One region of the Erwinia sp. 2186 genome, then DNA from elsewhere that is predicted to be linked to it. Evidence: predicted binding sites of a transcription regulator. Region 1 holds the regulator's gene; each other region holds the start of a gene.

Region 1 (4,317 bases):
TGACAACGAAAAGTGAAAAAAGGCAGGGAGATCAGCAGATAACGAAGCGGCAGGCGGGTGTAACGAATTATTTCAGCCCGCAAACCAGCTGTTGTTGCGCCAGTGCCTGCGCCAGATGAGCCACAAGGTCAGCCCACGCAGCAGCAGGAACACGGTAACGGCCAGCCACAGACCATGGTTGCCTAATGCCGGCACGGTGAACAGCGTCGCGCCGTAGCCCAGTGCCGCAATCAGCATGCCGTTGCGCATTTCGCTGGCGCGCGTGGCACCAATAAACATGCCATCCAGCAGATAACACCAGACACCGCAGACCGGCAGAACAATCTGCCAGAACAGATAGGTGTCAGCCTGCTGCTGTAGTTCGGGGATTGAGGTCAGTAAGGCAACAATATGCGTCCCGGCCAGTCCATAGAGAATTGAAAAGGCCAGCGCCACCAGTCCTGCCTGGCGACAGGCCGCGTGCCAAATCAGCAGCAACCTTTTTGCGTCCTTTGCCCCATAGGCTTCGCCGGAGCAGGCTTCTACCGCATAGGCAAAGCCGTCCAGCGCGTAAGCGGTAAAGGTCAGGAACATCAACAATACGGCGTTGACGGCGACGACTTCACTTCCCAGCCGCGCACCCAATATCGTCAAGGAAACAAAGCACAGTTGCAGCAGTAAAGATCGCAACATAATGTCCCGATTCAGCCGCAGCAGCCGGCCGAAATTGCCCTGCCAGGCGGTTTTCAGCATCGGCAGCGAAATGCCCCGCAGCTTCAGCACCCGCCAGACCATCACCAGCCCAATCGCCAGCGTAACGTATTCTGCAATCGCGGTGGCCGCCGCCGCACCCTGCACGCCCCAGCCCAGCCCCATCACGAACCACAGATCCAGCACGATGTTGACCAGGTTTCCCACAACCAGCAGGATCACCGGCGCACGGGCATACTGTACGCCCAGCAGCCAGCCCAGTAATACCAGGTTGGCCAGCGTCGCAGGTGCACTTAACCAGCGGATATTCATAAATAGGGCGGCCTGATGCAGCACGGCAGGATCGCCACCCACGACAGAGAGCGCCAGGTGGTTAAGCGGGGATTTCAGCAGAATAAACAGCAGGCCAGCCGCCAGGGCAATCAATAATGGTTGCATCAGTGCACGGGCCAGCGCAGGTTTATCACCCGCACCAAACGCCTGCGCGGTTAATCCGGTGGTGCTCATCCGCAGGAACAGCAGCAGCATAAACAGGAAGCTGGTCGCGGTAGTGCCCACGGCAACGCCGCCGAGGTAGGAAGGACTGTCAAGGTGACCAATGACCGCGGTATCCACCAGGCCCAGTAAGGGCACGGAGATATTCGACAGGATCATTGGCAGCGCCAGCCGCCAGAGTTGGTTATCTGAGGGAGAAAATAATCGCATGGTCATCCACTGTGCGACTGGCTTAAAAGCATCACGGAAGCTGAATATGCCAGTCAATAAGGCATACAGCTTACCAAAAGAGAAACGCGCCGCGAAAGCAGCGCGTTAAGGTCAGGCGTTTACAGCCAGTTGCCGTTGCGGATTACGCCGACGGCCAGACCTTCAATCGACAGGGTCTGCAAGCGCAGATCGACCACGATCGGTTGGAATTCGCCGTTTTCAGGCAGCAGATGCACGATATTGCCCTGCTTCTTGAGGCGCTTTACCGTCACCTCGTCGTCAATGCGCGCAACCACGACCTGGCCATTACGCACATCCTGAGTCTTATGCACAGCCAACAGATCGCCGTCCATAATCCCGATATCTTTCATCGACATGCCGCTAACACGCAGCAGGAAGTCGGCGCCCGGCTTGAACAGTTCAGGATCCACCTTGTAGTGACCTTCAATGTGCTCTTCCGCCAGCAAAGGTTCACCTGCGGCGACACGGCCAATCAACGGCAACCCTTCCTCTTCTTCCATCATCAGACGGATACCGCGAGACGCGCCGGAAACAATCTCGATCACGCCTTTACGTGCCAGCGCTTTGAGATGCTCTTCAGCCGCATTCGGGGAACGGAAACCGAGCTGTGCAGCGATTTCTGCCCGCGTCGGTGGCATGCCGGTCTGGTTAATGTGGTCGCGTATCAGGTCATAAACCTGCTGCTGCCTTGCAGTTAGTGCTTTCATCCCGCCCCCTGGTTGTTTATACAGTCAGCTGTGAGTATATACAGGTATTTGTGCGTTGAAAACCTAAAGATGTGGAAAAAACAGCAGTTTGTCAGATTATGGAAAGCGCGCCGCAATCAGGGAATTAGCAGCATTACCCAGACGAAAACAGCGAGTAGTATCGTCAGCAGGACGGCAGCGGAGCCCATATCTTTGGCGCGACCCGATAAAGGATGCATCTCGCTGCCAATGCGGTCGACCACCGCTTCCAGCGCGCTGTTAAGGATTTCAACAATGATCACCAACATCACGGACCCTATCAGCAACACCCGCGTGACGGCGTCCACATCCAGCCAGCACGCCACAATCACCGCGACAATGCCGGCCACCGCTTCCTGGCGAAAAGCCGCTTCGTTTTGCCAGGCGGCGCGTATTCCTTTCCAGGAATAACCGGCGGCATTAATGATACGAGTCAATCCGGTGACGTTATTTGCCATAATCAGGGAACCCTTTGAGATGTTTAACGTCAATGTCTGGGTGGCGCACATTTTGCAACACCACAGATCTCACTGGCGCTTTCTGGTATGCTTGCGGCGCTTTGCTAACAAGAGGCTTCATGGTATCTATGTCAGGTTGGCGTAACTTATATTATAACTTATTGAATTTACCAGTAAAATTCCTGGTAAAAAGTAAAGCGATTCCCGCCGAGCCGGTTTCCGAGCTGGCGCTGGATACATCGCGCCCTATTATGTATGTGCTGCCTTATGATTCAAAGGCCGATCTGCTGGCGTTGCGTGAGCAATGCCGTAAACAGGATCTGCCCGATCCTTTAGATCCGCTGGAAATCGACGGTACGGTTTTGCCACGTCATGTGTTTATCCATGACGGCCCACGCGTATTCCCCTATTTCGTGCCTAACGTTGAATCGGTAAAACTGTTCCACGAATACCTCGATTTGCACCGCAGCAACCCGCTGCTGGACGTGCAGATGGTGCCGGTATCCGTGATGTTTGGCCGGGCTCCAGGCCGCGAAGTGCAGGGCGACGATCAGCCTCATCTGCGCGTGTTGAACGGCATCCAAAAATTCTTTGCCGTGCTGTGGTTAGGCCGCGACAGCTTTGTCCGCTTCTCACCGATGGTTTCCCTGCGCCGTATGGCAACGGAACACGGCACCGACAAAATCATTGCGCAGAAGCTGGCGCGCGTGGCACGCATGCACTTTGCCCGTCAGCGCCTGGCGGCCATTGGCCCGCGTTTGCCGGTGCGTCAGGACCTGTTTAATAAACTGCTGCAGTCCAAAGCCATCGCTAAAGCGGTGGAAGACGAAGCGCGCAGCAAGAAAATCTCCCATGAAAAAGCCCAGCAGAACGCCGTTGAGCTGATGGAAGAGATCGCCGCCGACTTCTCTTATGAAGCCATCCGTCTGACGGACCGCATCATGGGCTGGACGTGGAGCAAGCTGTATCAGGGCATCAACGTCAACGGCGGCGAGCGCGTGCGTCAGCTGGCGCAAGACGGCCACGAGATCGTCTACGTGCCCTGCCACCGTAGTCATATGGACTACCTGCTGCTCTCTTATGTGCTGTATCACCAGGGTCTGGTGCCACCGCACATTGCCGCCGGTATCAACCTGAACTTCTGGCCAGCGGGCCCGATTTTCCGCCGTCTGGGCGCATTCTTTATCCGCCGTACCTTCAAGGGTAATAAGCTCTACTCAACGGTATTCCGTGAATATCTCGGCGAGCTGTTCACCCGGGGTTACTCGGTAGAATACTTTGTCGAAGGCGGTCGTTCCCGTACCGGTCGTCTGCTTGACCCGAAAACCGGCACGCTGTCGATGACAATTCAGGCGATGCTGCGCGGCGGTAACCGCCCTATCACACTGGTGCCGATCTATATCGGTTATGAGCACGTGATGGAAGTGGGAACCTACGCCAAAGAGTTACGTGGTGCGACGAAAGAAAAAGAAGGGTTTATGCAGATGGTGCGCGGACTGCGCAAGCTGCGTAACCTCGGCCAGGGGTATGTGAACTTCGGGGAGCCGCTGCCGTTGGTGACCTACCTGAACAAGCATGTGCCTGAGTGGCGTGATGCCATCGACCCCATCGAAGCCCAGCGCCCAGCCTGGCTGACGCCTGCGGTGAATGACATCGCGCAGCGCGTGATGGTGCGTATCAACAACGCCGGTGCGGCCAATGCCATGAACCTGTGCGTT
Region 2 (4,317 bases), 1.3 Mb from region 1:
TCCACCACGCGGACAGCAACGGCTGAAAGCGAGCGGGCAAGGTCACGAGACAGGTTAGAAATACGGGCCGCTTTCACGCCCGGTGCTAAATCCAGTTCGAAACGCGTAATGACCGGACCTGGTGAGATGCCAACCACTTCGGCTTTCACGCGGTAATCAGCCAGACGGGCCTCAACCAGTCGGGCCATTTGCTCCAGGGCAAACATATCGACAGGTTCAGCTTCAATCGGCGGTTCGGTCAACAAATCCAGCGAAGGCAACGGTGTGGTTGGGCGTTCCAGACGTTGCTCATGACGCACAAGGAACGGGTGGAACAAGCTATCTTCAGCCGGTTTCGCCGGTTCTGGCTCAGGCGCAGCTTCCTGAGGAGCCTGCCAGGATGGGGCAACCGGTGCCTGTGGCTGCTGTGCTACCGGCTGAGCCGGAGGCGTCTGCCATGACGGGGTTACCGGAGCCTGTGGCTGCGGCGCGACCGGCTGAGCCGGAGGCGTCTGCCATGACGGGGTTACCGGAGCCTGTGGTTGCGTCGCGACCGGTTGAGCCGGAGGCGTCTGCCATGATGGCGTGACGGGTTGCTGTACCGGCGCATGTTCAGGCGTAGAACTGTGCTGTTGCCACTGCTCTGCGGCTTTATCGGTCTCTGCGGGTAAGGTAAACAGCGGCTCGCTTGGGCCGTCATCCACCAAATCATCCATTGGAGAGAAATCGAACGCTCCGGCGGTATCCAGTTTGAAGGACGGAGCCTGCTGCTGGTCCTCTTCGCCATACCGTTGCTGCTGTTGTTCAGCAAACTGACGAGCCAATGCAGCCTGTTGCAGAGCGGCTTCATCATCTTCTGCGAACTCTTCGCCATAGCGCGTCTGCTGCTGAGCCATAAAGGCCTCGCGCAGATGGGCCTCTTCCAGCTCCATCGCATCTTCATCCGCAGCGGGCAGAGTGGCGGAGGTGGATCCCAGCAGTTCCTGCTCTTCTTTCGCCTTCTCTTCAGCCATACGCTGAGAAGGCAATTTGATGCCATAAGAAGCCAGTTCACGACGCGTTGGCAATTTAACCGGGTTAGGACGCGGCAATGCCGGGCCGATGCCTTGCTTAACCTGAGGGTTAACCGGCGCCTCACTGGTCGCACTGAATCCCGGCATAAACGGCGCGGACGCTGCCGCGACTTTAGCCGCAGCCACGACACCCTGAGTGCCAGCAGCCATATCGGTTGGCTGAGTGGACTGCGGAGCAGAGAAGTCGAATGGCGAAGAACTGTCTCGCCAGTTCCCCATCCGTGGCCCTTCATCTTCGTCATCCACCTGCACTGAAGGTGCAGGCGTGGTCTCAGCCGGCATTTCAAAGCGGTAAAGTTCAGGCGTTTGTGCTACTGGCGCAGCCGCAACAGGCTCGGGAGTCGCCGCCTGAGCGGGAACATGCGCAGGCTGAACGCTGGCGACCGGAGAAACCGGGGCAGCAGGAGCCTCTTCAGCTTGCGGAGCCGCAGCCAATGGTGCAGCAGTTGCAGCCACAGCCGATTTGCTCAGAAGCGGATCGTTGTCCTCTGCTTCATGCTCATCGTCCTGCAGTATTTTCTTCGGCGCAGACAGCAGCACATCATCTTCTTCGCTGCGGGCGCTTTGCTTCAGAACAGGTGCGGCCGGAACCGCTTCGCCCTGCTCGTCTTCATACTTATCATCATGCCAGTGCTCATCGTTACGCGAACGATTACTGGCAAAGGTCAGCACGCCCATCACGACACCACCGATTTTCTCAGCGATAGTGAGCCATGACCAGCCGGTATAGAGCGTTAATCCCGCAGCCCAGATGCACAGCAGCGTCAAGGTGCCACCGGCGCTGCTGAACCATGGTGCCATGGCATTACTCAGCAGGCTGCCAATCACGCCACCCGAAGCGAAGTACCAAATGTCATCGGCATTCAGCGCCGCAAGGCCGCATGAAGTGATCACCAGAGCCAGCACGCCAATCAGGCGCAGGGCGACTGCGAAGTAATCAATGAATTCCTGAGAGTGGCGCTGACGGAAAGTGATCCAGCAAAGGCCTAAAATGACTGGAGGAATGGCATAGGCCATCACACCAAAAATGAAGAACAGGGTATCCGCAAGCCAGGCGCCAATGCCGCCGCCCACATTGTGGATAGGTTCATGCCAGGCGGTCTGAGACCAGCTGGGATCGGAAGGATTGAAGCTCACCAACGCTGCCATCAGATAAACGGCAAAAAGAGCCACAACAATCAACAACGCTTCGAGCAGACGACGCCCACTGCTAAGCGGTTGTAAGGATACTTCTTTATCTTCTGTGTATTCCTGGCTCAAGAGTACTCTCCAGGGGCCTGTAAACTATGGAGGCAACAGCGCCGGGCGAGCCCGACGCTGAACCTGTATGAATTCACAGGAGTGTACCGAAAACTATCAGGTTTTGCACCTGCCCTGTGTTACCGCGTTTTAATGACTAAGCGGTTACTTTGTTTCACTTCTTCCATGACGACATAGGTCCGCGTATCGTTCACGCCCGGCAGACGTAGCAGGGTCTCGCCCAGCAATTTACGGTAAGCCGACATATCAGGAACACGGGTTTTCAGCAGATAGTCAAAATCGCCTGAAACAAGATGACACTCTTGAGTTTCCTCAAGTTTTTGTACGGCGGCGTTAAATTGCTCAAACACATCCGGTGCACCACGATTCAGAGTAATCTCAACGAATACCAGCAGTGACGCGTCCAGATAGTGTGGATTCAGCTGCGCGGTATAACCCAGGATGAATCCCTGGCGCTCGAGGCGACGGACACGTTCAAGGCAGGGTGTCGGGGATAAACCCACACTCTTGGAAAGATCGACGTTAGAAATTCGACCATTCTTTTGCAGTTCGTTAAGGATGTTGCGGTCGATCCTGTCGAGATCTTTACCAGGTCGTTTTTTATTGTCTACCATTATTATTGTCTCTCTTAATGCCTTCCCTTTACTTGCCATACCCTGGCGCATTCGATGTGCAGGGTTGTTCTAAGTGAAGTCAGGAGCCTGCTGCGCTTCTTGCAAAACGCCCATCCGTATGACGCATGTTGTCTGTCCACACCATGCGTCATGACCAATGACAGACTGAGTTTATTCGGCCAGCGTGCCAAAACATGGAATGAAAATCTGTTTTGCCAACCTAAATCCCCTCTGCTTCCTACACTGTTTTCGCAAAAGCGCAGCCGATTGTCAAAGCAAAACAACTAAAACCAGTACAACATGCCAGAAGTATCGCTGCGTGACTGTTTTTAAATGGATATTTTCAGGGCATTGCACTGTCAGGTGTCAGCGTTTGCCCCAAAATAGCGCACAACTCGCCCGCAAGGTGAAAGGGTCCATTGGTCAAACCTTTCGCAGTCATCGTTAACAAAATCGCAGAATGCTTTTGTTGCCGCGTTAAATTCCCTACAATCGAAAAATGTTTGCCAGACAAATAATGAGGGTCTCATGAGCACGGCCAAACACAGTAAATTACTTATCCTGGGCTCAGGCCCGGCTGGCTATACCGCTGCCGTTTATGCAGCGCGCGCCAATTTGAATCCGGTGTTAATCACCGGCCTGGAAAAAGGCGGTCAGTTGACCACCACCACCGAAGTTGAAAACTGGCCGGGTGACCCGAACGATCTGACCGGTCCGGCGTTGATGGAACGTATGCAGGAGCATGCGGAGAAATTCAACACCGAGATCATTTTCGACCACATTCATACGGTCGATCTGCAGACGCGCCCGTTCAGATTAACTGGCGACAGCGCGGAATATACTGCTGATGCTTTGATCATCGCTACCGGTGCCTCTGCCCGCTATCTGGGCTTGCCGTCTGAAGAAGCGTTTAAAGGACGCGGCGTTTCAGCCTGTGCAACCTGCGATGGTTTCTTCTACCGTAACCAGAAAGTTGCGGTGATCGGCGGGGGGAATACCGCCGTTGAAGAAGCGCTTTATCTGGCGAACATCGCTGCAGAAGTGCATTTGATTCACCGCCGCGACAGCTTCCGCGCGGAAAAAATCCTTATCGACCGTCTGATGGAAAAAGTGCGCAACGGCAATATCGTGCTGCACACTAACCAGACGCTGGATGAAGTGATCGGCGATCAAATGGGTGTCAGCTCGCTGCGCCTGCGCTCTGCGCTGGACGATCAGCAGACTGAAGAGCTGAATGTAGCCGGTCTGTTTGTCGCCATCGGGCATAGCCCGAACACCGGCATCTTCAAAGATCAGCTTGAGCTGGAAAATGGGTACATCAAAGTCCAGTCGGGTCTGCAGGGCAATGCGACTCAGACCAGTATTCCAGGCGTGTTCGCCGCGGGTGATGT
Region 3 (4,317 bases), 1.4 Mb from region 1:
TGGCGGGCTGTTCAACGACATTTTCGGCCAGCTTGCTGAGTTCATTTTCTTCGCTGATCAGCTTCTGGTATTCCTGTACCAGTACCGGTTCAGGATCCACCAGCAGCTCACCGCGATAGCCGTCAACGATCAGCAGCCTGCCATTCATCAACTCGGGCTGAATATCCGCGCCCATCACCGTTGGAATGCCCATCGCGCGCACCATAATGGCGGCGTGTGAGTTGGCGGCACCGTCCCTGACCACCACACCCGCTAAACGGTCGTGCGGCAGCTCGGCCAGCGTGGTGGCGGTGAGTTCATCGGCCACCAGCACAAACTTTTCTGGCCAGGTACTGGTGCTCTGCACGCTGTCATCGAGGTGGAACAGCAAGCGCTGTCCCAGCACCCGCAGATCGCCCGAACGCTCACGCAGATAGCTGTCCTGCAGGCTGGCAAACTGTGCGGCAAACTTCTCAATGACTTTTTTAACGGCCCACTCAGCCACTGAACCGGCGTCAATCTCCGCATAGAGATCTTTCTTCAGCCGGTTGTCGCTGAGTAAGTGGGAATAGAGATCGAAGATTGCCGCGCTTTCTTTGTGCACGCTGGCGGTAAAGCGTTTGCTGTAGCGACGGAATTCGCTGGAGGCTTCATCCATCGCCAGAGAGAGGCGCTCACGCTCGCGGTGCGTATCCAGCGTGGACGCGGCAAACACCAGGTCCAGCGAAGGCTGCGTGGTGTCCACCCACCCTTCCGCCACCGCCACGCCTGGGGATGCGGCCAGCGCACGAATGCGGGTCTGGCGGTACTGACCAAACAGGGCGTTGAGCTGAGACTGCGACAGAATGGTCGCCATCTGCGTGGCCAGCGTGACGAGGAAAGACTCTTCGCTCTCGTCAAACTGACGGTGTTCGCGCTGCTGAACCACCAAAACGCCTAACAGCTGGCGTCGGCTGATGATCGGCACGCCGAGGAACGAGCGGAAACGCTCTTCTTTTACGGAAGGAACATATTTGAAGCTGGGATGACTTTGCGCGTCAGCCAGGTTGATTGGCTCAGCCAGCCGGCCCACCAGCCCGACGATCCCTTCGTCAAAGGCCAGTGCGACGGTACGACCACGCGGCTTTTTTAAGCCACGGGTCGCCATCAGGTAATAGCAGCGGCGGTCGTGATCGGCCAGATACACCGAACAGACTTCGGTATCCATTGCCAGGCAGATCTCATTGACCAGGATATCTAGCGCCTCGGTTAACCGGGGCGCACCTGCCACTTTTTCAACTATTTCGCGCAGCTGTGTGAGCATAATCTACGTGGCTTAACCTCTCTTCCGTCGATAAGCGGGCATATTTCGCTGTACGGTCGTCTCCTGCAGTGGCATGACCACGCTGGCGAACTCTTTCATCACGCGGCGATAGACGTCGCGTTTAAACGAGACCACCTGACGAACCGGATACCAGAAACTGACCCAACGCCAGCCGTCAAATTCCGGCGTGCTGCTGGTCTGCATATTGATATCTGCGTCATTGCACATTAACTGCAAAAGAAACCATTTTTGTTTCTGGCCGATACAAACCGGCTTTGTGTCCCAACGCACCAAACGTTTTGGCAACTTGTAGCGTAACCAGTTTCGGGTAGAGGCAAGGATGCGCACATCTTTGCGGTGCAAACCGACTTCCTCGAACAGTTCCCGGTACATCGCCTGCTCAGCAGTTTCACCCGCATTGATCCCACCCTGGGGAAACTGCCAGGAGTGCTGGCCAAAACGTCTGGCCCACAACACTTGTCCCTGCCTGTTACAAATTACGATACCAACATTCGGGCGGTAGCCATCATCATCGATCACTGGACTACCTCAAACTAAAACTCGGATGTTCTGATTGTTTCATACTCCTTACAGGTGGTAAACCACTGCTTTACGCCCTCAGCACGTGGCTGACGCGGGATAACTCACAGTTTTGCACCAAGTTATAAACAGAGACGGGGCAGAAAGCGCGATCTTATTCACGTTTTCTGTGGATAGCTTTGTGCAGAACTCCCTTAACGGTTGGGGAAAACTTTTTGACGCCTAATTTGCCCCCGATTTTCTCGGTTGATTAACTGACTCTAAAACCTCGGAATTATCCTGATTTTCACCCAAAAATGCCTCCCGTCATCCTGCTGTCACAGAGGGATATTCAGTGACTGGTGAAAGATCGAACACCCGCGTTTTTATCCACAGGATATGCCGCTCACTTAAGCATAAATCGTGCAAAAAGTGGCAAAACAGCCACAGTCAAGGCTGTAAATCGAAACAGTGTTCGCGTAAAAGACGAGTTATCCCATTTTTCTGTGGATAACAGGGGGGGTGATCCTGTTCATTGTCGGTGACAAGTCGGGCATAACCTTTTGCCCTTCCCTTTTTTACCGGGGATGGCGGGGTAAAAAATCATGATTTATCATGCTATTATTCCTGTTTTGCACAATCCGCTTTGCCTTAATTTTCCCTGTGCAAAAGAGTGGTGATTTTTTGAACGGCAACAGAGAGTTATCCATGAGTTCTGAATTTATTCCGCTAACGCCGCCAGAAAACGAAACCGTGCTGCTGGATCGTGCCCAACAGCTGGCAGGCTTTACGCTGGGTGAACTGGCGGCAAGAGCCGGTCTGAAGATCCCGCAGGATCTGCGTCGGGATAAAGGCTGGGTCGGCATGTTACTGGAACGCTACCTGGGAGCCAGTGCCGGCAGCAAGCCCGAGCAGGATTTTGCCGAGATTGGTGTGGAGTTGAAAACCATCCCGATAGACGCGCTGGGTCGCCCACTGGAAACCACCTTCGTCTGCGTCGCGCCACTGACCGGCAACAGCGGCGTCACCTGGCAGACCAGCCATGTGCGGCACAAACTGGCCAGGGTGTTATGGGTTCCCGTTGAGGGTGACCGGGCGATCCCGCTGGCTGAGCGTCGGGTGGGTGCGCCGCTGTTGTGGAGTGCCAGTGAGGAAGAGGAAGCGCTGTTGCAGCGCGACTGGGAAGAGCTGATGGATATGATTGTGTTAGGGCAGGTCGAAAAGATCACCGCCCGCCACGGTGAAGTGCTGCAAATCCGGCCAAAAGCTGCCAACAGCAAAGCGCTGACCGAAGGGATTGGCACTAACGGCCAGCCGATTATGACCTTACCGCGCGGTTTCTATCTGAAGAAAAGCTTTACCGGTCCCCTGCTGGCCCGCCATTTTTTATTGTAATCCGACGGGCTGACCGCCCCAGATAAAAGGAAAGCAGGATAGCGGCGCGACCACGGGTTGCGTATACTCCTCGTTTACTTTTCGTTTAGGAAGCAAAGTTAGCATGTTTGATTGGATTGCAGATCCCAATGCCTGGCTGGCCCTGGGCACGCTGACGATTCTGGAGATCGTCCTCGGCATCGATAATATTATTTTCCTCTCCCTGGTAGTCGCCAAACTCCCTAAACATCAACAGAATACCGCTCGCCGTGTTGGTTTAGCCGGTGCGATGTTAATGCGTCTGGGTCTGTTAGCGTCAATTGCCTGGGTGATCCGCCTGACCACGCCGCTGTTTACCCTGATGGATCACAGCTTCTCCGCCCGCGATTTGATCCTGCTGTTCGGTGGTCTGTTCCTGCTGTGGAAATCCAGCGCGGAGATCCACGAAACCATTGAAGGCGGCGATGCCGAGCATAAAACCAACGTGCACTCGTTTGTCGGTGCCATCGTGCAGATTATGCTGCTGGATATTATTTTCAGCCTCGACTCGGTGATCACCGCCGTCGGCCTGTCGGATCATCTGATTATTATGATGGCCGCCGTGGTGATTGCGGTGGGTGTAATGATGTTCGCCGCTAAAACCATTGGCGACTTCGTTGACCGTCATCCTTCGGTGAAAATGTTGGCGCTGGCTTTCCTGATTTTAGTCGGCTTTACGCTGATACTGGAAAGCTTCAATGTGCATGTTCCTAAAGGCTATATCTATTTCGCCATGTTCTTCTCAATGGCCGTGGAATGCCTGAACCTGATGCGCTCTAAAAAGAACCTCGCCTGATCCTTTACTGGCCGGTCACGCCGGCCAGTACCTCGCTCTGTAGTATCATCTTACGATTAATGTCAATGGCCCGACGTGCTCGCAGCACATTTTCGGACATCTACTACTGCGTCTGTCGCCAAAATGCGTTATTAATGGACGTACCAGTATTCAGTAGCGGGCCTTAAGGGAGCGAAGTATGAAGTATATGTTTGGCGCAGCAGCGCTTATGTTGGCCGTGCTGGTCAGCGGGTGTAGCAGCGATTACGTGATGGCGACTAAGGAAGGCAACATGATCATGACCCAGGGCAAACCTGAGATTGATAAA
Region 4 (4,317 bases), 1.6 Mb from region 1:
GCTGCTGCGTCAGCTCAGCCTGCAGGCCGGTGCGACGGTCAATCTGGACAATACCTCCGATCGCTGGCTGTCAGGCTATGAGAGCGGCTGGCGTCGTGATGAAAACTTTGGCACCACCATGACCGGATCGATGAAAGCCGGCTGGTACAGCGGCTATAAGCTCAGTAACACATCGGACACCGATAAATGGTATCGCATCGGCAAATTTGTCTTCCCGAAAGCCAATCAGCAGTGGACGCTGGAGATGGTCAGCAAACAGTCGACGGCCAATCCTTCCGGCACCGCGGCCAGCCCGCTGCAAACCATCTCCTCGGGCGTCACCTACCTGAATCTGCAGCGCTGCGTCAGCTCAGTGTGGGCCGATATGTTCCATCGCGGCACCACGGCGGTGGTTGACGTCAAGTATGCGCGCAGCTATCAGAATATCGTCGAGGTCTGGGTGAAGCTGAAAGCGGGCAGTGGCGACACCATGTTTAACGTGCGATCGACCGGGCCAACGCGGTTTGAAGCCGGGGAGTGTTCCTTATTTACACCGGATCTGTCGGAGGTTACCGATCTGACCACCGTCGGCACCGTCACGCCCAACGCGCGCTTAAGTTTCCACAACGGCCTGGCGGGCATCGGCGCCAATGAAAATGGGGTCGTGACCTTAGCGACAACGGAGGCAGCATCCCCGGTCAGCGCGGCCCCGGTGGGGTATATCACCCTTAACGTTAACGGGATAGATCGTAAATTCCCTTACTTCAGCTGAATAGTAGCTTGCTAACGAAAACCGCCTGCTGAGGGCGGTTTTTTTTCGTCTGAGGATTTTAAGCGAACTTTTCCTGCGAAAGGGCTGGTAGTCAGTGGCAAAGGGTGAAATAGTGCTGTTTCATTACCAGGATTAATCTGTTTTTTGCCGTGATTTTTTCTGATTTAGGCGGATAAAACGCCTTTTTGGTCAAATAAGCGTAAAAAACGGACATTTTTACACTCCGGTAGAAATCGGGGGTTGAGATGGCGGAGTGTTGATCCGTAAAATAGGGCCAAAACGCAAATCAGGAGAATTCTGTGTCAGAAGCTGCTTCAATCGAAGATAACCCCAACCGACTGGAAGAAGCGAAAAACATCGCTTTGGGCTGGCGTATTGTTGGCAATATCGAACCGCAGACGCTGGAAGATGCCATTCAAATGCTGCGCGACAGTGCGGCCCATGCCGCGAAAGTCTACGAATTGTTGTATGCGGAAATTGCTCAACGGGCGAAATAGTCCGGCGACTGCGTATTATGCCGTCTGTGCCAGACCCGCAGAGCGAGAGTCACGCCACGCCTCCCAGCATCTTGCAGGATCGATATCACGGTATCCTCGTGACGGATCCATCCCCCGGACAAGGTTGTCCGGCACGGAAATGCAGGTGGCATTATCACGAATTTGTTCCACTTCCTGCTGCGTCAACCCACTGCCTTTTTGCTTTTCAGCGTTCACCAGTAAACTGACCAGTGACGGAATATAAAGTACTGCCATCATCGCATTCCCATTCGTTATGCCCTGGGAACATCTTCGGCTCAGCGGGTGAAAACTTTAGCGGTGGACGCGCACAGTGTGAAAAATGCCCACCGTCGTTTAAAATTCTTCTGACACCAGCCACTGATCGGCTTCATCGAACATCTCTTCAATGATCCGCAGCATCACCGACTTGTCACTTTTACTGGCATCGGTTTTCACGCCATTAGCCTGCATCGGTTTTACCTTCACTTCGGCAGCCGGGAAAACGCGCTGAATACGCTTCTCCAGCTCGTTCAGAATCAGTTCCTGCGCATTGGGCAATCCGGCAACGTTGCGCTTATCGTAAGTCAGTTCTACAAACATGGGGTTATCCTGGTTATAAATGCTGGATAAAAATACAGTTAATGTCCGCAACCTTCAATGAAAATTTGCCCTCCAGGAATAAACTGAAAAATGGCCTTCCGCCGCCAATCTGTTAAGCAAACGGAAATCTCCGCAACATTCATCAAATTAACGAAAATCACCAGGCTACACTGCACAGTGTTGAATCCAATGAAGGAAACCTAAAATGAAAAAATTAGCTTGTGCACTGACCTTACTCGCTGGCGGATTGCTGCTGGCAGGCTGTTCCAGCGACCATGTTCTGCAGATGAAGGATGGCAGCACCGTGGTGGTCCAGGGGAAACCTGAAGTCGATAAAGCCACCGGCATGGTGATGTATACCGATGAAAATGGTAAGCAGCAGGCGGTGAATCAGGATCAGATCAAAGAGATGAACTCGCTGAATAATTAATCTCTGCCGGGGATTTAGTAACACTTAAGGCAAACGTGGGTAGCGTCCTGTGGTAGGCTTTCTGACATATAGTCAATGAAATCAGAGAGAATCGCCCGGAGACCGCTGCCCATGTTCCGCACTATCGCCACTGGATGTTTGCTCGTCTGTGCCACCTTTGCTGCACAGGCTAACAACGACACGCCGCCACTCAACACCGAATTTCAGATTACCTGCCCAGGCCGCCCCACGATGACCGTCACCCAGGCGCAATACGGCCTGACCACCCTTATGTGGCCGGGCGATAATTTCCAGATTGCGGCGGGTAATCAGCGTTCCAAAACGGATAACGGGGTAAAGGTGTCGATCGTGCTGTTCCGCAATGGCGATCAGATGGTGGTGAACACCTCAGACGATGACACCTTCTTCTCCTACAGCGGCGTACAAAAGCTGGTGCCCTGTAGCCGCAGTAGCGAGCGTGAAAACAGCGCGGTCGATCTGCAACGTACCGATTCGTCCGGCAACGTCGCCTCCTGATCGCCGGCTAGTCAGGCAGCCGCTGGCGCAGATCCAGCGGCGAACTCTCCGCCTCATCCAGCAACGCCAGCCATTCGCGCATCGTCACTTCCTGCCAGGACAGATGTCCGGCGGTGGTGCCCATCAACACCACGTCGGGCCTCAGCGCCCGATAGAACTCAATCGACTTTTTCAAATCCGCTTCGTTGCTTTCCGGCACCAACACCGTCACCCAGCGATCGTGTGACATGGTGATGGTGTCGCCAACAAACAGATAGGTTTTGCCAAAGGGTGAGGCATACAGATAGCTGGTGCTGCCCGGCGTATGGCCCGGCGTGGGAACCACGTGAAAGCTGCCACAGTGCAGCTCAGCCTGATTGAAGGTGTCGTCAGCTTCGACATACGGGCTGATCGCGCCCAGCGCCTTGTTATGACAATACAAGGCCGCGTTAAAGCGCGTTTGCAGTAAACGGGCACCCGGCCCGGCTTCATGGGAATGGGTCAGATAATGGCGGATAATCCCGCCCAAATCTTCAATCGCCTGATGGTCGTTCAGATTCTCGACGCGGGAAATCAGTAAGTTTCCCCGCGTATGCTGCAGCAAAAATCCATGCATCATCAGTTCCGGCTCATGCTCACTGGCCGGAAACTCCGGGGTTGAAACCCAGAGATCCTCGTACAACTGCTTCATGGGCGCTCCGGATGGTTAACGAAGCGTAGGGTGCCCTGATAGCGTCAGCGTGCTGCTTGAACCCTTGACCTGTAAATGTCCCTGCGCGCCTAACGGAAGCGTCACGGTATTCCAGTGATGGCCAAATTCAAGACCGGTAACCAGCGGTACGCCCGTTACCTGACGAATCAGCGTCCAGACGCTGTCGAAGTCATAGCCATTGTCATAATCGGTGAGTGTCGCGCCGGTAAAGCTGCCGGTCACAATTGCCTTCTGTCGTGCCAGGATGCCGCTCTGTGCCAGCTGAAGAAGCATTCTCTCCACGCGGAAAGGGTGCTCATTCACATCCTCGATCACCAGAATGCCGTCTTCAATCTCCGGCAGCCAGGGGGTGCCCATCATCGAGGCAATCATCGCCAGGTTACCGCCCCAGACGGTGCCCTGTACGTCGATATCCTGCGGCTGCGTTTCCCAGCTAAGGATTAATTTAGGCGAAGTCAGCGCGCGCCAAAAGTGGTCAACGGTGAAATCAGATAAAACCTCAGCGCCAAAATTGCCGGTCAGCATCGGGCCACTGAAAGAAATGGCACCTTGTTTCAGCAGCGGAAGCTGGATAGCGGTGAAGTCGCTGTGGCCACACAGCGCCACCGGCTGGTCCTTCAGGCGGGCAGCGACGGCGGCAAAATCAATCTGCGGCAGCAGCCGGGTCGCGCCATAACCGCCACGCACCGCCAGCAGGATATCCGGCAGATCCTCCATCTGCGCCAGACCGTTTATATCCTGCAAACGTTCGGCATCATCCCCCGCAAAGCGCTGGTGACGGCGGGCTATCACCTCGGTATTCACCACGTGATGCCCTTGATCCTGCAGCCGT

The links. The regulator LexA, encoded in region 1, represses DNA repair genes until DNA is damaged. The targets are predictions, from matches to a motif close to TNCTGTATGTACATACAGNA.
Region 2: a site for LexA is predicted at 2,374-2,393, ahead of ACXKZG_RS14875 (DNA translocase FtsK 4TM domain-containing protein). Genes of this name have one in related genera too.
Region 3: a site for LexA is predicted at 2,256-2,275, ahead of mutH (DNA mismatch repair endonuclease MutH). Genes of this name have one in related genera too.
Region 4: a site for LexA is predicted at 1,869-1,888, ahead of ACXKZG_RS13755 (DinI-like family protein). Genes of this name have one in related genera too.

Annotation. Positions count from the first base shown of each region.
Region 1 covers NZ_CM173824.1:4,542,669-4,546,985, forward strand. The annotation lists gene dinF (MATE family efflux transporter DinF) at 73-1,395, opposite strand; gene lexA (transcriptional repressor LexA) at 1,515-2,123, opposite strand; gene ACXKZG_RS21185 (diacylglycerol kinase) at 2,240-2,599, opposite strand; gene plsB (glycerol-3-phosphate 1-O-acyltransferase PlsB) at 2,728-4,317, shown strand, end outside.
Region 2 covers NZ_CM173824.1:3,214,581-3,218,897, forward strand. The annotation lists gene ACXKZG_RS14875 (DNA translocase FtsK 4TM domain-containing protein) at 1-2,312, opposite strand, end outside; gene lrp (leucine-responsive transcriptional regulator Lrp) at 2,432-2,926, opposite strand; gene trxB (thioredoxin-disulfide reductase) at 3,455-4,317, shown strand, end outside.
Region 3 covers NZ_CM173824.1:1,020,731-1,025,047, reverse strand. The annotation lists gene ptsP (phosphoenolpyruvate--protein phosphotransferase) at 1-1,282, opposite strand, end outside; gene rppH (RNA pyrophosphohydrolase) at 1,295-1,822, opposite strand; gene mutH (DNA mismatch repair endonuclease MutH) at 2,510-3,196, shown strand; gene ACXKZG_RS04715 (TerC family protein) at 3,300-4,010, shown strand; gene ACXKZG_RS04710 (YgdI/YgdR family lipoprotein) at 4,189-4,317, shown strand, end outside.
Region 4 covers NZ_CM173824.1:2,985,541-2,989,857, reverse strand. The annotation lists gene ACXKZG_RS13770 (glycosyl hydrolase family 28-related protein) at 1-751, shown strand, start outside; gene ACXKZG_RS13765 (hypothetical protein) at 1,051-1,248, shown strand; gene ACXKZG_RS13760 (hypothetical protein) at 1,264-1,506, opposite strand; gene ACXKZG_RS13755 (DinI-like family protein) at 1,603-1,848, opposite strand; gene ACXKZG_RS13750 (YgdI/YgdR family lipoprotein) at 2,054-2,278, shown strand; gene ACXKZG_RS13745 (hypothetical protein) at 2,390-2,794, shown strand; gene ACXKZG_RS13740 (MBL fold metallo-hydrolase) at 2,802-3,464, opposite strand; gene ldcA (muramoyltetrapeptide carboxypeptidase) at 3,480-4,317, opposite strand, start outside.